DNA from 4 places in the Clostridium swellfunianum genome. Region 4 is predicted to be linked to each of the others. Evidence: a T-box and tRNA genes for the amino acid it is inferred to sense, from the RefSeq annotation. Region 4 holds a T-box; the other regions hold tRNA genes.
What was found. The T-box of region 4 lies ahead of leuS (leucine--tRNA ligase). A T-box ahead of a tRNA ligase gene usually reads a tRNA of that ligase, here a tRNA-Leu.

Region 1 (6,108 bases), 2.4 Mb from region 4:
GCAAAGGAAGGGTTTACAACAGCAGTAAGAATAATACCTTATTTGGTTGCAATGCTGTTTGCCATTGGAATTTTTAGAGCTTCAGGGGCAATGGATATAGTTGTAAAGCTTCTTAGCCCAGTAACTAACCTGATAGGAATGCCTGCTGAAATACTGCCAATGGGAATTATGAGGTCCTTGTCCGGTGGAGGAGCGCAGGGAATGATGGTGGAATTGTTTAAAACGCATGGTCCTGACTCACTAATTGGAAAAATGGCTTCTGTAGCAATGGGTTCCACTGAAACAACTATGTATATTATAGCTGTATACTATGGTTCTGTTAAGATAAGCAAAACCAGACACTCAGTACCAGTAGGATTATTGGTTGACGTAATAAGCCTTATTGTAGCTGTAATTGTTACAAACCTAGTATTCTAAATTTAAAGAGGTGTAAAAAATGATCTTTCCAGATAAGCTTAAAAAAGGAGATACTGTTGGTATTATAGCGCCTTCCTCTCCAGTTACAAAAGATGAAGCTGATGCCTGCAAAAAGCTTGTAGAGGATATGGGCTATAAGGTAAAGATGGGAAAATGCACTTATCGTTCTATTCATGGATATTCAGCAGGTACAGGGAAAGAGAAAGCAGAAGACATAAATGAAATGTTTATGGATAAAGAAGTTAAAGCTATTTGGTGCATTAGAGGCGGAGACACAAGCTCCCATACTATGGATAAGCTAGATTTTGAAATGATAAAGAGGAATCCTAAAATATTTGTTGGCTACAGCGATGTAACCAATCTTCATATAAACTTTAACCAAAAATGCGATTTTATAACCTTCCATGGTCCTATGGTTAAATCAAACATGCTGAATGATTTTGACAGCTTTACTAGAGAAAGCTTTGAAAAGGCATTAAACATGGACAGTGAATTAAGCTTGTATAATCCAGAGGGCGAAAGCTTTCAGGTTATGGTGGAAGGAAGAGCTGAAGGAACTATTGTTGGAGGAAATCTAGCGCTTATAACCTCCATGATTGGAACTCCATATGAAATAGAAACTAAGGGTAAGATACTTTTTATTGAAGATGTTGGCGAGACTGTAGCTAGATTAGATAGAATGATGTATCAGCTTAAATATTCACAAAAACTTCAGGAAGCAGAAGGAATAATATTTGGGGATTTTACAGACTGCACTAATACAAGAGATGAAAGCTATACTGTGGTTGACATGCTTAAAGATGTTTTAGCTGATTATAACAAGCCGGTAATGTATAATATCAAATCTGGCCATTGCTATCCAATGTCTACAATTCCCTTAGGTGCAAAATGCATAATGGATACAAGGAGTAGCAAAATAAAGTTTATAAGATAAAAATGTGTCTGGCTTTTCTGCATTCATATGCTAAAGCCAGACACATTTTTATTATTTCGGAATAATATATTGTGAAAAAAGATAATGAGGAAGTGGGCAGGCTAACCGAAGTAAATCGGTATACATAGGCTGTTCCTGCTTCCGGCTATTAAGGAGGGTTAACTATGTTTACAGCCTTAATGTCAGATCTGTCTACTTATAGAAGAAAGAAAAAGCAAGAAAAAATTTTAACACGGTTTGTTGATTTAGATAGTGATAGAGTAGATGATAGATTGGAAAAAGCGATAGAAGCTGCTGGATACTCCTACGATGAAAAGCAGGACATATTTTATTCTAATATGAATGCTTGGCAAAGGAGCATGGGCTATTGCAGGTTATATGATGAAGGTGCAGCGCTTTTTGGAATGATTATAGATTGCGAACCTATTTACTTTGAATATGAGGGAAGAAGATGGCTTATAGAGTTTTGGAAGGGGCAATATGATTTGCCTACAGGTGCAGAGATAGGCATCTATGCAACGGATGGTCCTGACATAGAGATACCAGGAGTTTTCAAGGGGCCGCTTTTCTATACTGTAAGCGACCATGAGGCTCTTGAAATGTCTTATACTTTAAAAAAATATGGTAAAAAGCTTTTTACAAGAGAGGGAAAGCACTGGTGGCTCACTGGCTTTAAGCTAGGATTGTTTTCTAATCCTTATGAGTTGACAATGGACTTAAGCATTAATTTTAAGGACAAGGTAATGCAGAAAGCTTTTATACAAGGTTTAAAAAATGCTGGCTATAAAGATAGTGAAATAAAAATCAGCGGCAGCATTGTAGCTTTAGAATTTGACAGGCCTCACACACCTCAGCCAGCTACACGGACACTTGTTTCAGATATTGCCATACAGCTAAAGAATAAGTTTTTATGCGACAAGTATAATGAAATTGCTAAGCACTATGATAACTTCCCTGATCAAATCAATGCAATCTATGAGCAAGCACCTGAGCTTTATGAAAAAATTATAAATATAGACAAACCAAAACGACTGCTGACTAAAATAGAAAAATTCGCTAAGTATATAAACTAGAAAAGATAGAGCTGGATAGCTAGATGGATATTTAAATAAATATAAGAAGAAAAGAATATAAGAATATAAAAAGTTAACAATTTATCTAGTTATCTGGCTGACTAAAGACTTTAATTGGTAGTTAAGTCTTAAGTAAGGTGAATTTATTATACATGCTTCCACCAATTTTTTCATAAAAACCTCTTGAAAAAAACAAAAAAACAATATATAATCATATTTGTAAAAGACATAAGACATGTATCACATATTTGCAGTACATGTTCATAAGTCCAATAAGAAATGCAGGAGTGGCGGAATCGGCAGACGCGCACGTTTGAGGGGCGTGTGGGAGACCGTACGGGTTCAAGTCCCGTCTCCTGCACCATTTTTTTGTCCAAAATTAGAAGATGGGGGTAGGCAAATGAATAAAAAAGAGCTAAACAGAATGAAAAAAGAGTTTAAGCTAGATAGTGTAATGCTTAATTTTAAAGAGATATATAACGTTTATATTAAGAAGGACAGCAATTCAGTGCTATACTCAAACTTAAGCTATTTTCCAATGATTGATACCGAAGCTCAAGAGCTTTATTTAAATAATTTCAAGAAAATGCTTGGAGGAGCTTTAGATTCAAAATTGTTTGAGCTTCCTTTTATAGCAGTTGAAGAAGGCAACGAGGCACAATTAAACTTTGACAGCATGTATAGAAGCGAGGATTCAGAAAACTTCACTCAAGGTGCTGATAAAATTGTAGCCAAGCTGTTGGAAAACTATACATATGAAACTGATGTAGTTCTTACTCTTGCAAAAGGTGACTACTGGGTAGGAAACAAGAATAGAAAGGCTTCTGATGAAATACAGGAGCTTGATGAAGTTATTCAGTCTTTAAATTTTGTTATAGGAAGTATTAATAAGGTTGAGCCTTTTAAAAAGAGTTTGGTATTTAGCTATGAGGAAAAGGAGTTTAAGCCAAGCAGCGTACTTGATACCTTCATAAACCTAAATACTCCTTTAGATGGATTTATGTTTCCAACCTTCGACAACGGCTATGCCGATGTGAATAAGGTTATGTACTATAACTCAAAGCCAAAGGAGCTTAACTATAGATTTATAGAAAACATATTAAGCTGCAGCATGAAGCTTACAGCAGAGGAAGAGAAGCAGTGCTTTACAGATATAATAAAGACTGTGGTTGGCGAAAGCGTGAGGCCAGAAGTTATTGAAGACATGTATACAAAAATAGATGAACTTAAGGAGCTGCATGATGAAAATGAAGAGACAGCTATTACTTTAAGCGATATGAAATACATATTGAATGGAATAGAGGAAAAAGACATAGAGGTTCTGGAAAGGGCTTTTGAAGACACCTGCGGAAAAGACTACAGCTTTAACGTGAAAAACATACTTCCTGATTTTAAATCCAAGTCCTTAAAGATTTGGAATGAGGATTTATCCATTAGTATGAGCCCTAAAAACCTAAGCTTTATAAAGCAGGTTAAAGGGGATGACGGCGGAAGATACTTAATGATTGAGCTTGCTGATGATGTTAATATAGACGGTTTTAAATTAACTGCAGAAGAATAAATAAAAAATGCCCTGCTTTTTAGCAAGGCATTTTTTATGTGCTTTATTTCATTAGTAATTCAATAAGGGTTCTTGTTGGCATTCCAGTAGCACCAGCGTCGTATAAATCTGAGCCTGAGGCTGAACCAGCGCAGCCGGCAATGTCAAGGTGAGCAAAATTCACATCCTCAGCAAAGCTTTCAAGGAATAGACCTGCAACTATAGCTCCACAGGAGGTTCCAGAGTTTTTAAGATCCGCACTGTCTGTTTTTAACTGTTCTAAGTATTCAGGGTTGTTTGGAAGTCTCCAGAAGTTTTCTCCAACTTCCTTTCCTGTATTTATAATACTGTTTGCAAGCTCATCAGAATTGCTTAAAAGTCCAGCGTTTATACCACCTAAAAATTGTGAGCAGGAGCCTGTTAATGTAGCTATATCTATTATGTTGGTTGCTCCAAGTTCTTTAGCATAAGCTATTGCATCGCAAAGGATAAGCCTTCCTTCTGCATCTGTTGAAATTACCTGTACTGTTTTGCCGCAGTAGGTAGTTATTACATCTCCAGGCTTATAGGCGTTTCCTGAAGGCATATTTTCCACTGTAGGAATAAGTGCAATAATATTCTTTTTTGGCCTAAGCTTTGAAAGAGCCTTCATGGTTCCAAGTACAGAAGCAGCGCCTGCCATGTCTGAAACCATGTTTTCCATGCCTTTACCTGGCTTAAGTGTTATTCCGCCGCTGTCAAAGGTAACTCCCTTTCCAATAATTGCAGTTATCTCCTTGCTTGAAGAATCGCCAAAATACTGAAGGGCTACTAGCCTAGGACTGTGAAGGCTGCCCTTTCCAACATATAAAATAGCGTTCATTCCCATCTGTTCAAGCATGTATTTATCAATTATTTTTATATCAAGGTTTCCCTCTTTTGCTATGTTTTCAGCTTGTTGTGCTATGTATTTAGGAGTTACATAATTTGAAGGCAGGCTTACAAGGTTGCGGACGAAGTTTACAGAATTTCCAACTATAAAGCCTTTGCTTATTTCATCCTTGCAGCTTGATATTACATTCACCTTTTGAAGCTTAACATTAATTTCCTTTTGCTTAATGCCCTTAAATTTATAAAGAGACAATTCTAAAACTTGTCCTATATTATATCCGAAATCTTCCCTAAGATTATCTAGTATATCTAAGTCTTCAATGGAGTTTTTTATGCTTTTTACAGCACTGCCTAAAGCTCTCATGAGCTTTACAGAATTGAATTCCTCTGTGGTGCCAAGTCCTAATATAAATACTTTTTTGTAATCGCACTTCCCCAAGGTATTTAATATTTCCAGTTCTTTTAAATCTCCACTATTCTCAGAATAGGCAAGTATTTCTCTTATTTCCTCTGGATATTCCAATGAAAAATTTTTAAATTTAAAAATCAATAAATTACTATAGAGTTTGTTGTCGTTTACACCTAGCATAATAAACCCTCCCAATCCTACATAAAAATTGATAATCTTATGCGTTTACAATTTATGTCTTCTCTAAAATAATAACACATTTTCATAAAATTGTTTATATTGCTTTTGCTAATTTTTTAAAGAAAAAATGTACAGTTAAAAGGATTTTAAAAGGCTTTGTAGAATTTAAATATTCAAGAGGTGAATTTATGTTTGATATGAATGTTAATATTGATGATGATATATATATTAGAAGCGTTAAAAAAGAAGATGTTGTTTCTATTCAAAAATGGATTAATAATCAAAATTACAACTTAAATGACAAAGAAAAGCCACTAGGGCTAAAAGAGATATATGAAAGATTTTTAGAGTACTATGTAAGTGAAGGAGAATTCTTTTTAAAGATAAATAAGGGTGATGCCTTAATTGGAATTTTAAAAGGAAGGATAGAATTTAAAAATCCTAATGAGGTTTGGATTTGGTATTTTTTAATAGATAAGGAATGTAGAAATAAAGGTATAGGCAGCAAAATAGTAGAAGGTGTTGAAAATTATTTTAATCAAGGTTTTGGCATATATGATTTCTACTGTGGAGTTTGCGAGCAGGATACAAAGTTTTTAAGGTTTTGGAACAAAAACGGCTATAGGCTTATGAGAATATCTAAAGGGTTCTTCAAGGTGGATGAGCAGTATAAAGATATGATGAT
Region 2 (6,108 bases), 1.8 Mb from region 4:
TCATGTATTTCCATATCTAAATACTGCCAGTAATCAAGCCCTGCTCTCTTCAAATGTTTTTCATCAAGGCTAAAACCTAGAGGCTTTATAAGATGAAGCTTTGAGTTTGTAAGCACGCAGGTTCTTGCTATATTGCCGGTATTTTGCGGAATTTCAGGTTCAAATAGTACTATATTTAAGTTCAAGTTAATTGCCTCCTAATGTTAAAATTTACTACAACATATTAATATTATCCTATAAATTTGTTTTAGTAAAGAGAGACTAATTGAGTACAAATTTCTCAATAGCTTTCGCAACACCATCATCATTATTTGTATCAGTAACGTAGTCTGCTATTTCCTTTACTTCATTCTCACCATTTCTCATTGCCACTCCCATTCCTGCATACTGAAGCATGGATATGTCATTTTCATTATCTCCAATACACATAATCTCTTCTCTTTTAAAGTCATAGAACCCAGCTAAAACTTCAACGGCTCTCCCTTTTGAAACTCCACTTACCATAGCTTCAATGTTGTTGCTAGCAGAGCTTACTACCTCCAGTTCCTTTAATTTCAGTAAATCTCGCTTCGCCTTTATAATTTTATCAGAATCCTTATCGATGCAAATACATTTTAAGATCTCATCTTCATATTCCATTAATGTCTTATCCCATTCTTCTATAACTTTAATATTTATCTGATTGTGTTTTGGCAGAGTCTTATTTATTTTTACATAACCATTTTCAGGATCAAATCTTTCCATAAACACTGTATCGCATGTATTAAAGTAAAAAGTTATGTTATGTTTTTTATATACCTCAAGAATTTTTTTAGAGTTTTCATAACCTAATACTGACTTATATATAACCTTGTTTTTATCTTTTTCCCTTATATATGCACCATTTGAAGCTATAACAGGCACTTCTACACCAAGCATATCAGCGTAGAATCTTGCTGAAGTAAACAACCTGCCTGTGCATACAGTAACTTTAACACCCTTCCCATGGGCAAGCTTAATAGCTCTAAGATTTCGCTGGCTCACTTCCCCTCTGCTATTTAAAAGTGTACCATCCATATCTAAACATATTAATTTGAACATTCTTCATTTCCTCCTGTGAATCTGATTTATTATATTTTGATTATAACAAATGTTCTACTTATAAACAAAAAACACGAGAATTACCTCGTGCTTATATTTGACTATATAACTACTTTTATTCAGCAGAAAAATAATTGGAAACACCTTTTGTAATATTTATACCAAAATTTTTCAATACTTCATCTTTCATAAGTTTACTTCTATCCTCATAATTACTTATAAAGCCTAGTTCCAGTAAGACACATGGAACTTCTGAATTTCTTAAAACAGATAAGCTTTCTCTGGCTATTCCTCTATCTTCCCAGTTATCATTTTTAATAAGTTCCTTCTGAATAGTTCGTGCAAGTTTTATTCTTTCATCCTTTTGAAAACCATTAACATCATAATAATAAGCCGAAACTCCCTTATATTTATCTATTTTATTACTATTAATATGAACAGATACAAATAAGTCTGCTGAAGCTTCATTAGCTATTTTAGCAATTTGGTTTAAGTACAAGAGTTCATCCTTTTCTCTTGTTTTTACAACCTTAAAACCGTTAAACATTAGCTCCTCTGATGTGAAATTTACAATTTTAAGAGTTATATCCTTCTCGAAGAGGCCATTATAACTGGCACCTTTGTCTTCCCCGCCATGGCCTGCATCTAGTACCACAGTGGCTCTAAAAGGTTTTTCTTCTTTTGCTATTAGCACAACGATTTTTTTAGCGTCATTGCTGTCTACATTAACAAAGTTATTTTCATTATAGGCCTTTTTTATTTTAATCATTAAGTTATTTGAAGAATCATCATAGTAAATATCTTTGTTTTCAGAGGATTCCTCCACTTTAATGTTCAGCTTTTTTATTTCATCCTTTTTAAGACTTATGTCTATATATTCCTTGCCTTCTTCCCACTTAACCAGTGAGTTATTGCTTTTACAATCTATTATATATTTTTTGAAATACTTGCTTTCTGAGTAAGTTATACTTCCATCCTTATCACCAGCTAATACCTTATAGTTTAAAGCAATCTTTTGTTTTTTAGAAATAGTACTATCGTTCGACAAACGTTTATTAATTGCGAAAATCAAGTTCAAAAACATTAACAAAAAAACAATACACCACAGTCCAAACCTTCTTTTGTTTTTAACTCGTACATTCATAGCTTCCCCTTAAACTCCCCTATTACATGATTATAGCTTGTCTTTTTTTAATAATATAACAACCTATCAAAAAAATCAATTTTTACTAAGCACATATTTTTATTAATTGAACTTTCATTGATTAAATTTCACTGCAGATAAAATCAAATTTAAAATGCCCATGGAGTTTAGTTCCATGGGCATCAACATAATTAAATTTGGTGCGGATAACAGGAGTCGAACCTGCATGGTTTCCCGCCAGAACCTGAAACTGGTGCGTCTGCCAATTCCGCCATATCCGCTAAAATTATTTAAGTCTTATCTTTCTATATAATACCATAATTTTTTTAAAAATCAAAGGTATTTTATTAGAAAAATAATACTTTTTTAACAGATATCTTAGGGTAGGTTGCTGTCTTTTTATGTATTCCTCAATAAAATTGTAATAAGCACTCTTATCGTACTGAACAGGAGCCTTACTGCCATAGTATTCCCTGTAAGCTAACTCAGCTACCTCCTTAATTCTTTCTGACAGATTAGCAGGCATTTTCTCTAGCGCTTCCAATTCGGGTACATATTCAGATTGATTATACCCTATAACTGAAAGTCGATCCAATGAATATTTATATAAGGGAATAATACTCTGATTGTTTATAATAAAAGTTTTCCTTCTAGAATATATCAAAAAAATCACTGTATTTACGAAAACCAAAACAGATAAAAATTTAATAATCTTTAATAGTAATGGTGGAACGACCAAGCCATATTTAGTAACTGATGAAGAATATTCATTACTAGCATCCTGAGGCTTTTTAGGAATATCAATATTAGGTTCCACTTCCTGCACTGGGTCAGGCTTTTGTTCTAGCTCTGCCTCTTTTTCCTCTTGGTGTATTGCTTCAACTGCATAAGGCACCGCATCTACTGTATACCAGATACCTGTATTCGTATCCTCTTTATATAAGACTTCCGTCCAAGCATGAGCATTTTCGTTTCTTACTACATAAAAGTCATTCTCGTCTTTCTCCTGACCCATATTAAAGCCCTCTACATATCTAGCAGGTATGCCAGCTATTCTACACATTATTGTTTCAGCTGTGGCAAAGTAAGTACAATATCCTTTTTTTTCTGTGAAAAGAAAGTAATCCAAGAACTCCTGACCTTCTGGTATAGAGCTAACCTTTAGTGTGTAAGGAAATGCTTTATTTAAATATTCTCTAATTGCTTGAACCTTTTGAAAATTAGTCTTTTTACCTTTTGTAAGGCTACTTACAAGATCATACACCCTTTGACTTATATTATCTGGCACTTGAAGATACTTCTTATAAGAGCTATTATAATGCTCATTATCAGTCTCTCTATATGATTGTGAAGAGTTTCCACTGTTAAGAAGCCTTGCTGCTCTACTATTTAAGTCGTAGAAATATACCGTATAAGGTTTTTCTATTATACCGCTGCTCATAAAAGTAGATGCTTCATCATAGAAAATATAATCCATGTCTAAGTTTACGTTGAAAGAAAGCATTGGGGTAAAAATAGTAGAACTGTTCAATTCTTCAGGATGAATCTCTATTTCATTGGTGGCATCTGCATAGTCTTTGGAAAATAAATCTACAAGCATTGAATCCTCAGGCCTTACTCTTGAAGTATATTTTTTTTCACTCTGACTCCAGGAGTATCCATCGTAAAAATCCTTAACGCTTCCTTTTAAATAGTAAGGCTTATCACTTCTTACTCTAAATGCAACAAGCTTATTTAAAGTTATGGGACCTCCAAGCTTTGTGCTTTCATAGCCTGAAAAAGATAAATCATACTTATACTTCTTTCCCTTTTGTTCTCCATTTTCAGCTCTATTACCAAACTTATTGTAAAATCTGCCTTGAATATCCGATCCATATTTACCTTTATAGCTTTGAGGCAGCAGATTTGAAATTCCCGCAATTATTAGGCTTAAAACAACTGTATATATAATTAGGCTGGTGCCTCTTATTCCAACTTTTATACCGCTTTTGGTTAACTTTTTTGTTTTTTTAACAAATTCATTAATACTGTATGTTACCAGAGTAATAAAAACATAAAGAAAAAGATATTTTTTTATTTCCTCTGTATAACCTAGATACCAAAGTGTTATCAGCATTGTAAGAATAGCTATGATAGTGAAATTAGGAAGACCTCGGGTTGTCAAATACATCATTATATAAGTTAAAACCGGAATAACTATAATGAATATAGGCAAATAGTTATTATAGTCAGTAGCTTTATTTTGTGCAACTAGAGAATTTATAATATTAAAATTCTCTATAATGTATTTACTAAACATAGAGTTTACGTAATCAGTTTTTGAAAAATAATAGAAGATAGTTACAGCAATAATTAATAAAACAACTCCAAGCTTCACTGATTTTTTTCTAACAGAACTAGTAATCCAGCAAAAAAGCATTCCGGTGAGTATCAGTGCTGAAATAAAGCCATAGTTTAAATTTTCTATCTTATAACTTATTTTTGCTAGTGTTACAACAAATAAAATATTTATGTATATTAACAGCATGTAGATTTTATTATTTTTAAGAAAGCTCATTTTCTCACCCTGCTTTCTTTTTTGTTTACAATCTCATTAAAGCTGCAGCAGTCTATACCGACCCTTTTGAGAATGTCTAAATTACTCAAATCATTCAACTCACTAGCACAATAAAATACAGTTATGTTATATCCTCTGTCCTTTAAAACTATAAGGATATCCTTTAGTTCTTTACTCACTCCAATACATATTATGCCTAACCAGCTTAGTTTTGGTATTTTAGTGGAATTTGAATTCAAGAATTTTGCAAAACTTTTCTCACTATCGCTTTTATGAGTGATAAAAAACTCCATAAGCTCTCCAAAATCATCTCTGCTGTCTATTTCAAACCGCCTTTCAATTGAAGCATTTATAAATAGTTTTACCTTTATTCCCTTAAGCTCCATATAATTTACTACTGATACACATAAATCTATTAGCTGTTCTTCAATCATTTCGTTATTGTCATTAAAAAAATTGTCTTTGCTCATATCAAGAAACAGATTGCTCTCTTCGCCTGACACTGTATCCAAATCTCTTACATAAAGCTCTCCATGCTTTGCGCTAACCTTCCAATTAACTCTTTTTAAGTTATCACCCTGATAATACTTTCTTATATCTTTTGTACTATACAAGTCTTCAATTGTAGTTTTGCTGCTAACTGCATTTTTAAAGATGTCACTCCCTTTTATCAAAAATTTATCCAATTCATATATCTTAGGATAAACCTTTACAGGAAAGCTCAAATTCATACTTTTACTCCGTTCAAATACTGAGAATAAATCACTAATACTCAAATTGATTTCTCCAAAATTATATATGCCTCTTGAATTAAACCGTACTATAGTTTTTAGCCACTTGCTTTCATCAATCCCAAGCCATACCGCATCACCGATGTATTTGGGACTTATCTTTGCTAGAGTTTTATTTTTTAAAACCACGTATGGAGCTGGAATAATTCCGTAATTTTTTATAATAGTTGTAAATTCATGATTGTCTCCCGTACAGTATACAGCTTTATTAAATTTTAGCTGCACAATTATATTCTTTGGTTTAAACAGGATGTATAGCAAGCTGATTAAAAAAGTCAGAAGTAGACCATGAAATATCCTATACGGAAGGTTACCTCCCTGAACTAAAGCAAATATATAAGAAAAAAACATAAGTACTATATATTTAATGTTCATCTTAAACATTTTACTTCACCTTTGGCACTGATACAGTTTTTAAAATATCTATAATTACTGAATTACTATCATAATTGCTTGCTCTTGCAAGTGCGGAAACACTCAACCTGTGACTAAGTACTAGTAGAGCATTTTCTCTTACATCCTCTGGGATAACGTAA
Region 3 (6,108 bases), 1.9 Mb from region 4:
CATGCGGCTAGGCACAGCAGCAAGTATACCACCTCCGACACCACTCTTGGAAGGAATACCAACTTCCACAGCAAACTGACCTGAAGCATCATAAAGTCCGCAGGTAACCATTATTGTCTTAACCATTATAGCAGTACTTCTAGAAACCACTCTCTCTCCACTCCAAGGAAGTACACCATCATTTGCAAGCATAGCGCCTATCCTTGCTATATCTTTACAGGTTGCCTCAATAGAGCACTGCTTAAAGTAAACATCTAAGACTTGTTCTACATCCTGCTCAATTACTCCTGTGCTTTTCATAAAGTAAGCAAGAGATCTGTTTCTGTCTCCAGTAGTTTTTTCAGACTTATAAACATCTTCATTTATACTAATACTTGGATTCCCAGTAATTTTCCTTGTAAAATTTAAAATTCTTTTAAAGCAATCTTCTCCATCCTTGCCTGAAATTAAGGAAACTGTTGCTATTGCACCAGCATTTATCATTGGATTTAATGGCTTTTGAGGACTTTTTGTCTCTAAATTTATTATTGAATTAAACGCGTCTGCTGTGGGTTCAACACCAACCTTAGAAAATACTCTTTCTCTTCCATTATCCAGTAGTGCAAGCATTAATGTAATTATTTTTGATATGCTTTGTATTGTAAATTTAGTTTCGTAGTCTCCGCCGTAATATTCCTCTCCATCTAGAGTTATTATCGAAACACCAAGAGTGTCTGAATTCATTTTAGCAAGCTCAGGTATATATGTTGCTAACTTTCCCTTTTGTGTCCAATGTCTATTATTTTCTATAACGCTTTCAAGTAGTTTGTTCATATTATCCTCCAATGCACACTGCAATTGATTACACAGGAAATATTTTATCACTAAATTATTTAAGTATAAAGCACTTAGAAAAATATCTTTTAATAATTTAAAATATGTATTGCATGTTATTGGCTTATATGCTAATATAGTTTATGTGATTCGCCGAAGTGGCGGAATGGCAGACGCACTTGACTCAAAATCAAGCGAGCATCCACTCGTGCGGGTTCGAGTCCCGCCTTCGGCACCAAAATAAATCCACACAATTTGTTGTGTGGATTTATTTTTGTATCAACTTTAAAAACTAAAAAAATTATTAACTTTCTAATTTCTAAAAAATCTTAATAAGGATTACTTAAACTTCTACGTCTTGGACCTTTATCGTCCTTCTCTTCATTAACGCTCACTCTATTAGGCTCTTTGTTTTTAGCTTTATGCTTATTTTCTTTCTTTGTCATAATAAAAACCTCCTTTAATCCCTCTCTTTAGTATCCCTTTTATTGTTTAGTTCATAAACAAAAGGTCTTATCTCAACTTCTTTAATACTACCATTTTCATTATAACCAATTTGCATTGTAGGTTTGTTTATTGTTGTTTCTTTAGTATAGGCAATATTGCTTACATTCCTGTATTCTTTATAATTTCTTATTTCGTCATTAGTAAGTTCTCGACCTTGCATCGAAGTTCTCACCAACATTTCATGTTTTGATTCTTCGTGATGATTTGTAGTTTCTGACATAACACCACCACCCTTTATTTTATTGGCTGTCCATTGAAATTTTCAAACTTTGGAGGAAGTTCTCTATTGCTTTCCTTACCTTTTGGTCTTCCGGTTTCCATTTTCTTATTTTCCTTATTTATTGCTTTATTATTTTCCTTATCACTCATCAAAATCCCCTCTTTCGCCTCTGATTAAACCCTCAGTTTTATGCTTCTCCATCTCAGCCATTTGAATTATTTCCGGCTTAGCTGGATGTTTATTTTCACTCTTAGTGGATTTTTTTGTTTCTCTATGTGACATAATTATAGCCTCCTTTATATGAGAATATATAAGCAGTTAAAGCTTATTATTATACAAAATAATTTAGCGCACAAATTTAATGCTTCATTCCTGGGTCATCAAATACTGCTCTTGAGCTTTCTGCTTGAGGATCATGCTTTATATTTTTCTTCTTAAACCTATCGTCTTGCTTTTTATTATTAACTGTATCTCTCATTTTACTATGCATATTAAACTCCCCTTTCACTAATTAGATTTACCACTCCTATATGATTTATGCTTAATAAATAATAACAAAAAAGAGCCAAAAGGCTCCATTTAATCATTTGTCATTATTGATATTTAATTCTTTATATATATCTTCAAGCGCAGTCTCCATTTCCTTTTCTTCTATTTTATATAAAGACGCTGTTCCATTAACTATATCAGAAGCACCCATATAACCATCTTCTACATTATTTACTTTTTTTTTGTTTTTTGACATAGCTAATCACATCCTTTCAGTTCTATTTTCTCCAAAAGGAAGATTTAAATTCTACAGCTATTATAAATTCTCTTTAACTTTTTTATAGGTCCATTTACTTACCTTAACAAAAATTACAATAAACAAATAAGTACCAAATATAACCAAGAAACCTTTTAACCCAATAGTAGCATCCTTGAGTTCCATGTTTCCTCTACCAGTAATCTTCTGCTGTATTTCCACAGCAAAAACAATAACAAATAAAATGGTAAAAGTATAAATAAAAGAGAGTGCAGATATACTTAACTTTGCAAGAGACTTAAAAACCATGTCAGTTAAAAAGTAGATTACAATACCAATTACTCCAATTACCCAAAAATGCATACCCTTATCTGTAAGCGTAAGACCAAAATGTTTAAATAAAAGTATTAGCATGTCGTGAATGTTGTTTACCATAGCAGCAAGCAGTTTAATAACTTGTCCCAATTTTGTGCACCACCTTAATAATCTATGACTATATTATACTGCAAAATCTACAATATTTCATCCTTGAATCATATAAGCTCCACGTAGTGTCAGAGCTTATATGATTCGCTTTGTTATTCATTTTCATTTTTCATGGCCATTATATTAAAATCTACACCAAATTCATAATTGAATTTACTTTCGAACTCTCTAAGTTTTTTGAGCTGCTGTTCAGATAATTTTGCATACTGAACATTTTCGAAGGCATTAATTTGTTTTTTATCCATAATTACTTATTCCTCCTAATTATTATTTAGTACTGTACTGCAAGCATTGCCTTCAATCTTTTCTTCGTTAATAATACAGAAGTCATCAGACTCCATAATTACTTCTTTTATTGATAGTCTTTTCTTTCGAGTTAAGCCTTCTGATTGCTTTTTCTTATTTTTCATTTTGATTTATACTCCTTTTTGTAAAGACTGTTAATCTGTACTCATTTTATATTTCCTCTATCGTTTCAAAGTTATATTTTCCTTAGAACTGATTTTTATTCTAGTTGTTATAATGAGAAGAGTTTATATAAGCACAATATATTATAATAGTGTCAGCATCTTATTCAATACTTTCTATGTAGTTGATTACCATTACTATAAAAAAATGCACATTATTTTATGCGAATATACACATTGCTACAAATCAAAATGTTGTTCTTATATATAACAGTAATAATGATCAAGTTTTAATCATATCTTATTTTAGGAATATGAAAAACAGGAAGCAATACTAATGTCCAGGAACAGGCAATATAAATGAAGTTTGAATCATGGATTGCAGATGTTTCCATGAAAGGGGGAAGTGATGACAAAGAAGATTATATACATAATTCTTATTTTGTTCTTAGTGTTTATACCTATTACACTAGCAGGCTGCAAAATAAAAATTGGTAGTTATACTGTAAATAATTTTACTATAACTAAAAAGAAACCAAATAATTTTTACTATACGAATAGTCTTGCAAAAAATCTCACACTGGAATCATCTATTAAAATAAAACTCATGGACACAAATTTTTATAAAGAAAAAGACTTGTCAATTGAAGATATTGATACTGTAAGAAACTTTACTAAAGCTCTGAAAAAAAACAATTTCATTGAAAAGCCGAAAGATTTGCCCGAAAAGCCTTTGTATAAACTTTTCTTTACCTTTAATAAAGAAAAATACGTTATTAATGTCTATAGCGAAAAATACATTTCAGTATATCCATGGGATGGAAATTACTCAATGGATTACATAGATATGGAAGGGATACAGCCTCTTTATAATCTTTGCGGTTTATGCAAATACTTAATACCAAGGTAAAATTCACCTTAAGGTTAACTGCCTTAAGGTTTTTTTATTTTGCCCCTATCAAAAAAATCATTGAAGATATATAATTTTAGTAAATATTTCTACTAGGAGGAAAACATGTATAGCATAACTTTTCAAAAACTATACAGTAAACTTACAAGAAAACTTTTAAGCGTTAGATGGCTGGAACGATTAAGCATAGATTTTAATATTATTGAAGAAGCAATTAAAAGCAACTATTTTATTGATAATCTAAACAACATAATAGAAGATAAGGATTACAGCTGTTCAAGAACTTTAAAGTTGTGCGAGAATATGTTAAATAAAATAAGCTACCCTAATACTCCAGAAAACTGGCTCATCTATATTTATCAGTATACTCTTAACAAGTCTTTTCCTGGGGCAGTTAGCATAATTTTATTAGATAGTCTTCAACCAGCCTGCGAACTATACCTAAGAGTTTTAAGGATCTTGTCAGATGCTCAAAAAATCTCTAAGGATAAAACCTGGCAAAGTCTCTATCCTTTATTTTTCTTAAACTCAGAGGAGGAAGAAAACCTTGAGCATCCTGAGGAATATAGAAAATTCATAAAGGCTTTTAAACATAATTTTACATACGAAATGATGAAACTTAATAGTGAGGTTTACGGTTATAATACATTAGATCATATTTGTGGTGTTCACTATCTATCATTATTCTTAGCGAGACAAATGAAATCTATAGGGTTACCTGTTGACTTAGGAAGAGTTTCAGGTGCTGCTGCAGGTCATGATATTGGCAAGTATGGCTGCAGGCCATCAGAGCTAAAAAGGGTGCCGTATCTTCACTATTACTATTCTGATCAGTGGTTTAAACACTACAACATAAATTATATAAGGAATATTGCCTTAAATCATTCAACTTGGGACCTAGAACTTGAAAATTTATCACTTGAATCCTTAATCCTTATTTATTCTGACTTTAGAGTTAAAAATAAAGGCAGCGGCAAGAATGTTCAAATGCATATTTTTTCGCTTAAAGACTCCTTTCAGGTAATTTTTGATAAATTAGATAATGTGGATGAAGCAAAAGAAAAGCGATATAAAAAAGTTTATGAAAAGCTTAAAGATTTTGAGAGTTTTCTTTTAAGTTTAGGAATTAAAACAGAGCTTAATAATGAAGTCACCCCTTCATTATTACATCCCTATAAGCAAAACTATTCCCTAGTCCAGGGGTATGAGATAATTCAAAGTATAAAATTCTTAGCTATTAAGCATAACATCAGCCTTATGTACCAACTTCGTGACGAATACTCCCTTGATATCATACTTGAGCAGGCCAGAAGTGAAAAGGATTGGAAAAACTTTAGAGAATATATAAGAGTTTTTCAGGAATATTCAACTTACCTCACTCAAAATCAAAAACTGCAGACTATTAGGTTTCTGTATGAAAACCTAGTTCATCCAGAAGATGATATAAGAAGGCACTGTGCTGAGCTTTTAGGTAATCTTATAGCAATATATGATGAGGATTATAGAAAGGAAATACCTGAAAATGTAAGACTTGAAGCACCTTCTGTAACAAGTTTTGATTTATTGGAAGAATATATGCAGCTTTTAATTTCTCCTGGGTATAAGGTTATTTCTGCTCATCGATTTTGGATTGGTTACTGCATGAGTATTATGGTTAATTCACTGTTTAAAAACTGCCAAAGAAAATTCGTGGATGGATATAGAAGAATAATTATGAACTTTTTTTCTGAAGGTATTACTAAAAACAGCGAAATACAAGTATTTTTGCTTGAAACTGTTAAAGATATTCCGCTTGAACCCTTAGAAGACAGTTTAAAGACATTATTTAGTTTTGTTATGGCAATGCTAAACAAACATAACAATACTCTAAGACTCAGCGCTTTAGAGGCTTCAAAGGAGCTTGTAAGGAAAATTCCTGAAGATAATTTCTTTTCTTTGCAGCTAAAGCATTATTTAATCAATAAAAGTAAAAAGAGCAGCGTTCCTTCTGAAAACTTACTTAGATACAATCTTGCAAAGT
Region 4 (6,108 bases):
ACTCCAAAATATAAGGAAAACAGTTATAAGAATTACGACAGTAATAATTCAGGCTATGGAAATTATAGCGAAATAAGACGAGATATTGAGACTGGAAACCTTAGAGCAGCTGAGGAAAAGCTTAACAGAATGACTGTTAGAGATGCGGAATGGAACTACCTTATGGGACTTATAAATCTAAAAAAAGGCTGGTATGACAATGCCTATAATTATATTGTAAATGCCTGCACTCTTGATCCAAATAATTTTGAATACAAGCAAACGCTTAATAATCTTCAAAACAGAAATGCTGGCTACAGACAAACATACTATGGTAGAAATACACACAGAAGTGACAGTGATTTTTGTGATGTATGTACTACACTTTGGTGTGCTGATACCTGTTGTGAATGCTTTGGAGGAGATATCATAAGCTGTTGCTAAAATATTTTAGTGTTGGGAGTGTGAGCTATGAATAAAACCATAAATATTGCTAGAGGCGGATTATTTACAGCCTTGGGAGTACTTTTTATATATCTCAGCACAATTTCACCAACAAGCAAAATATATATCCTAGGTATAGCTTCCTGTATTATACCCTTATCAATAATTACTACAACTGTTAAAAATGCATTCTTTATTTATTTGTCTACTAGCCTTTTAAGTGTACTGCTTATTGGTTTTAAAGGAAGCGTCGCTGCATATGTTTTGTTTTTTGGTCTTTATGGTTTTGCTAAGTATTATATAGAAAAACTTAGAAAAGTACCTTTAGAAATTTTACTAAAACTTGTATTTTTTAACTCTATGACAGGATTATTATATATTTTATATAAGGTATTTTTTGTAGGACTTCTTAGAGTCAATATACCTATTTATGCAGCCGTAGTAATGCTTCAATTTGTATTCATAGTATTTGATTATGCAGTTACCTTATTTATTTCTTATATACACAGGTATTTTGCAAAAATCCTATAATTATATATTAAATTTCAAAAACACATATTCATTTAAATATGTGTTTTCTTATATATTGACATTTGTTGATACTTAGCATATAATGTTATAAAATGTTAGGCTTTGAACAGGAGCAGTAGTATTTAATTCAAGCTCAGAGAGCTGTTGGTTGGTGTGAAACAGTGTTTGATATAATATGAACTCGCCTGGGAGCATACTTGCAGAAAAGCAAGTACGGATAATCCGTTATCTTAATTGAGCTGAGTCTTAATCAGAAATTTTTACAACTTCTGATTAGGTCTAATTAGAGTGGTACCGCGAAATCTAAATCTTTCGTCTCTTTCTTGAGATGAAGGATTTTTTATTTTATCTTGATATTAACAATTATAAGGAGGCAGATAAAATGGCTAACTATGGTACAGAAATCGATAAAAAGTGGCAGCAGAAATGGGAAGAAACTGAGCTCTATAAATTTGATGAAAAGAATTTAGATAAAAAATTATATGTGCTTGAAATGTTCTCTTATCCATCCGGAGCTAATCTTCACGCAGGTCACTGGTTTAACTACGGCCCAGTAGATTCCTGGGCTAGAATGAAGAGAATGCAAGGTTATAATGTGTTCCAGCCAATGGGCTTTGATGCCTTTGGACTTCCTGCTGAAAACTATGCAATAAAAACAGGAATACATCCTAAGGATTCAACTCTTAAAAATATTGATACTATGGAAAAACAACTTAAGGCTATGGGAGCAATGTTTAATTGGGACAATGAGGTGGTTACCTGCTCGCCAGACTACTACAAATGGACCCAATGGGTATTTTTAAAGCTTTATGAAAAAGGTCTTGCTTATAGAAAGAAAGCTCCTGTAAATTGGTGCCCTAGCTGTAACACAGTTCTTGCTAATGAGCAGGTTGTTGATGGTCACTGCGAACGTTGTGAAACTGAAGTTACTAAAAAGGATCTAACTCAATGGTTCCTTAAGATTACAGATTATGCTGATGAACTTCTTGAAAAGCTTGATACCTTAGATTGGCCTGAGAAGACTAAAGCGATGCAAAAACACTGGATTGGCAAATCTACAGGTGCTGAAGTAACCTTTGAAGTTGAGAATTCAGCCCTAAGCTTTGATGTATTTACCACAAGAGTTGATACTCTTTTTGGAGTTACTTATGTAGTGTTAGCTCCTGAAAATGAACTTGTAGATAAACTAACACTTCCTGAATTCAAAGCTGCCGTTGAAGAATATAAAGAAAATGCAAAAAAACAGACTGATATAGAAAGACAATCTATTACAAGAGAAAAAACAGGTGTATTCACAGGTTCTTATGCTGTTAACCCTATAAACGGTAAAAGAGTCCCAATTTGGGTAGCAGATTATGTACTTGCGACCTATGGAACTGGTGCAGTTATGGCGGTACCTGCTCATGATGATAGAGATTTTGCTTTTGCTACCAAATACCAACTTCCTATTGAAAGAGTTATAGAAAGCGATACAAACCTACCTTATACAGAGTATGGAAAACTTGTTAACAGTGAAGAATTTAACGGCCTTACTACTGAAGAGGCTAAAGAAGCCATAGTAAAAAAATTAGCTGTTGCTAAACTTGGCTCCTCTAAAGTAAATTATAGATTAAGAGATTGGCTTGTTTCAAGGCAAAGATATTGGGGAGCACCAATTCCAGTTGTTCATTGTGAACACTGCGGAATAGTTCCTGTGCCAACAACTCATCTTCCTGTGGAACTTCCATATAACGTGGAATTTTCTCCAGATGGAAAGTCCCCGCTTGCTAAGAGCGAGGAATTTATGCATACTACTTGTCCACGCTGTGGACATGACGCACAAAGAGATCCTGATACTTTAGATACCTTTGTGGATTCCTCTTGGTACTTCTTAAGGTATCCAGATAACAAAAACAGCGATAAGGCTTTTGATACTGAGAAAGTAAACAAGATCCTTCCAGTTGATAAATATGTAGGAGGACCTGAGCATGCCTGCATGCACCTATTATATGCTAGATTTGTTACTAAGGCTCTAAGAGATATGGAATACCTAAACTTTGATGAACCATTCCTTTCGCTTACTCATCAAGGATTAATACTTGGACCTGATGGACAAAAGATGAGTAAATCAAAGGGAAATACAATAAACCCTGATGATTATATTAAAGAATACGGATCCGACGTGTTTAGAATGTACTTGATGTTTGGCTTTGGATATACTGAAGGTGGCGCTTGGAGTGATGATGGACTAAAATCCATTGCTAGATTTGTTGACAGAATTGAAAGATTATTGGAAGCATCAAGAAGCGTGATAAATTCTTCAGATAGTAAAACTAGTATAGATAAGGCTGAGAAAGAACTTAACTACTGGAGACACTTTGCTATAAGAGGTGTAACTGCTGATGCAGAAATACTTCAGTTCAACACAGCAATAGCAAGAATGATGGAACTCACCAATGCATTTTCAAAGTATATTAACGAAGAAAGCAAAAATGGTTCCTTCTTAAAAGAAGTAGTTTCTGACTTTATCAAACTTTTAGCACCATTTGCACCTCACTTTGCTGAAGAACAATGGAGTCTGTTTGGAATGGAATACTCAGTCTTTAATCAAAACTGGCCAGTTTTTGATGTTTCAGCACTTGTTAAAGATGAAATTGAGATAGCTATTCAAGTAAATGGAAAAGTTAAAACAAGAATTAACGTTTCATCTGAATTGAATGAAGATGGAATAAAGGAAGCTGCCTTAAGCAACGAAGATGTTGTTAGCTCTCTTGAAGGGAAAACAGTTGCTAAAGTTATTGTTATTAAAGGAAGACTTGTTAATATAGTTGCTAAATAACTTGCGAATAAATAAGGTTTTAAAATTAGAAAAATACAAATAGAGTGTACCTCTAAAGGTACACTCTATTTGTATTTTTCTAAGGTTTTTTCAGTAGCCTGAAGCAAATTGTTTAAATCGTAAACTTCTCCCTCTTCTATAAGCTTATTAATTTGAAGCTGGAATCTTGTAGATTCTGCTGCTTTCCCTATAGACGCTAAGGTTAATATATTATTCATTATATTTGAAATTAAACTGGATTTAACTTCAAACAGTTTTTGAGCATCTTTAATTTCATCCTTTATTTCGAGCATTAATTGGTCTAAATTAAAAGCTGCATCTGCTGCGTGCTTAAGCTTTTGTCTTATGTAATCAGGTATCTCATGCTTATATTTATAGTTTAAGGAATGCTCTATGGTAGCCCAAAAATTCATGGCCAAAGTCCTAATTTGAAATTCTGCTAAAATATCCTTTTGCCCCTCAGCTAAATTAACTGGGTATTTTATAACCATGTGATAGCTTCTATAACCACTCTCTTTATAATTTGCCACATAATCCTTCTCATACATTATCTGCATATCTTTTCTATTTCTAATAAGCTGCACAACCTTCTCAACATCATCTACAAACTGGCACATAACTCTTATTCCAGCTATATCCTCCATCTCATACTCTATTCTATCTAGAGGTATATTAAACTTGTTAGCCTTCTCTAAAATACTAGCAATTTCCTTTACTCTTCCAGTAACAAATTCAATTGGCGAGTATTCATTTTTTCTTCTAAGTTCTGTTCTTATGCTTCTAAACTTAACCTTAAGCTCCTCAACTGCCTGTTCGTAAGGTATTAAAAATGTTTTCCACTCTCTAATTGCCATAGCATTTCATCCTTTACATCAATTGTCTTATTTACTATTATAATATATTTATCATAATCCTTAAATAATAATTTACATTAGTTATTTTATTGAAAAACAATAGAATATTTTTAACAATTTGTTATAATAGTAATAGTATATTTATTCAAAAGACTTTAGTAAGTGGGTGATTTAATGAAAGAAAATATCTTTTCTGGTTTGGAAGACCTAGGTTTTGATAATATAGATGAGGTTGATATTTTTAATAAAAAGAAGGAAGAAGAAAAGGAAAATTCTCAAGAAAAGAAAGAGGACGACCCTAGGAATTTGTTATATGATGCAAGTGCAACTTGTCCGGTATGTGGAAATAAATTTCAGGCAAAGGCTGTAAAGAGTTCAGCATATAGAAGGCAAAAAAATGATAGTGATCTTTTTGTGAGATATGCTCTAATAAATCCTTATTTTTATGAAGTATGGATTTGTAATGCATGTGGTTATAGTGCTATGAAGCAGGACTTTGACAAAATTAGAGATTATCAAATAGAACTTATTCAAGAAAAAATAGCACCTAAATGGCAAGGAAGGCGTTATCCTGAAGTTTACGATGTTGAAATAGCTATAGAAAGATATAAACTTGCACTTCTGAACAGCGTTGTCATGGAGTCTAAGACTAGTAGAAAGGCATTGACATGTTTAAGGATAGCTTGGATGTATAGACTTCAATTAGACAATAAAAATGAGCAATTGTTTTTAAAACAAGCCTTAGAAGGTTTTAATGATGCTTATATGAACGAAGATTTCCCTATCTGCGGTATGGATAAATATACTGTGATGTATCTTATAGGCGAATTAAATAGGCGAACAGGAGCCATTGACGAGGCTAATCTATGGTTTAGCAAGCTAATAACCACTCCAAATGTTCCACAAAAAATAAAAGATCTTGCTAGAGATCAAAGAGATGTTATTAAAGAAGAAACATCTAAAGTGGAAACTTCTGAGGATTCTACTGAGGAAACTAAGAAAAGTGGATTTTTCTCTAGGTTTTTCAAATAAGGTTTCTGATTATGTATAATTTTTTCGTTATATTATGAAAGGAAGGCAAAATACTTATGTTTAAATTCACCAGAAAAAAAGCAAGCCAAAATGCTGTTCTTGAAGAATGTGCCTCTACCAAAGATTCGGGTAATGAAAACTCAGTTAATAATCTGCAGGCATTAAATAATTTTGACTCAACTATATCGAAAATTGAGGAAAAAACATACTCATTTTCTTCAGTATCCAGTCGTATCAGTGATGCTTTTAACGAGATAACTTCATCTAATCTAAAGCAAAGAGATGACATAACAGATACCTTTAATACATTAAAAGCTTTTAGCTCTGATATGGAAAGCATGGCTGAAGGAATAACAAATGTTCAAATAAAAGTATTGGACACAAACAATATTGCTGATGAAGGCTTGAATAATATTGAAAATCTTGATACCTCTTTAAGTGAACTTAAAG

Region 1: it has a tRNA-Leu gene. The T-box ahead of leuS (leucine--tRNA ligase) is inferred to sense a tRNA for this amino acid. The anticodon was not compared.
Region 2: it has a tRNA-Leu gene. The T-box ahead of leuS (leucine--tRNA ligase) is inferred to sense a tRNA for this amino acid. The anticodon was not compared.
Region 3: it has a tRNA-Leu gene. The T-box ahead of leuS (leucine--tRNA ligase) is inferred to sense a tRNA for this amino acid. The anticodon was not compared.

What each region holds. Positions count from the first base shown of each region.
Region 1 covers NZ_JAMOFV010000006.1:2,389,085-2,395,192, reverse strand. Annotated here, with positions in the region: gene NBE98_RS11350 (spore maturation protein) at 1-417, shown strand, start outside; gene NBE98_RS11345 (S66 peptidase family protein) at 437-1,351, shown strand; gene NBE98_RS11340 (DUF4474 domain-containing protein) at 1,516-2,424, shown strand; tRNA gene NBE98_RS11335 (tRNA-Leu) at 2,706-2,788, shown strand; gene NBE98_RS11330 (DUF4317 family protein) at 2,825-3,985, shown strand; gene NBE98_RS11325 (leucyl aminopeptidase family protein) at 4,029-5,423, opposite strand; gene NBE98_RS11320 (GNAT family N-acetyltransferase) at 5,612-6,108, shown strand, end outside.
Region 2 covers NZ_JAMOFV010000006.1:1,823,006-1,829,113, reverse strand. Annotated here, with positions in the region: gene trmL (tRNA (uridine(34)/cytosine(34)/5-carboxymethylaminomethyluridine(34)-2'-O)-methyltransferase TrmL) at 1-185, opposite strand, end outside; gene NBE98_RS08335 (Cof-type HAD-IIB family hydrolase) at 262-1,080, opposite strand; gene NBE98_RS08330 (N-acetylmuramoyl-L-alanine amidase family protein) at 1,196-2,224, opposite strand; tRNA gene NBE98_RS08325 (tRNA-Leu) at 2,423-2,505, opposite strand; gene NBE98_RS08320 (transglutaminase TgpA family protein) at 2,511-4,781, opposite strand; gene NBE98_RS08315 (DUF58 domain-containing protein) at 4,778-5,956, opposite strand; gene NBE98_RS08310 (AAA family ATPase) at 5,958-6,108, opposite strand, start outside.
Region 3 covers NZ_JAMOFV010000006.1:1,939,373-1,945,480, reverse strand. Annotated here, with positions in the region: gene glsA (glutaminase A) at 1-813, opposite strand, end outside; tRNA gene NBE98_RS08890 (tRNA-Leu) at 966-1,051, shown strand; gene NBE98_RS08885 (hypothetical protein) at 1,274-1,540, opposite strand; gene NBE98_RS22420 (hypothetical protein) at 1,555-1,689, opposite strand; gene NBE98_RS08880 (hypothetical protein) at 1,682-1,822, opposite strand; gene NBE98_RS22415 (CPC_1213 family protein) at 1,899-2,030, opposite strand; gene NBE98_RS08875 (hypothetical protein) at 2,124-2,285, opposite strand; gene NBE98_RS08870 (hypothetical protein) at 2,346-2,750, opposite strand; gene NBE98_RS08865 (hypothetical protein) at 2,864-3,016, opposite strand; gene NBE98_RS08860 (hypothetical protein) at 3,032-3,181, opposite strand; gene NBE98_RS08855 (DUF4883 family protein) at 3,588-4,088, shown strand; gene NBE98_RS08850 (cytidyltransferase) at 4,194-6,108, shown strand, end outside.
Region 4 covers NZ_JAMOFV010000006.1:37,802-43,909, reverse strand. Annotated here, with positions in the region: gene NBE98_RS00375 (J domain-containing protein) at 1-423, shown strand, start outside; gene NBE98_RS00370 (hypothetical protein) at 451-954, shown strand; T-box leader at 1,048-1,277, shown strand; gene leuS (leucine--tRNA ligase) at 1,337-3,772, shown strand; gene yjbM (GTP diphosphokinase) at 3,838-4,626, opposite strand; gene NBE98_RS00355 (DUF2225 domain-containing protein) at 4,801-5,658, shown strand; gene NBE98_RS00350 (methyl-accepting chemotaxis protein) at 5,715-6,108, shown strand, end outside.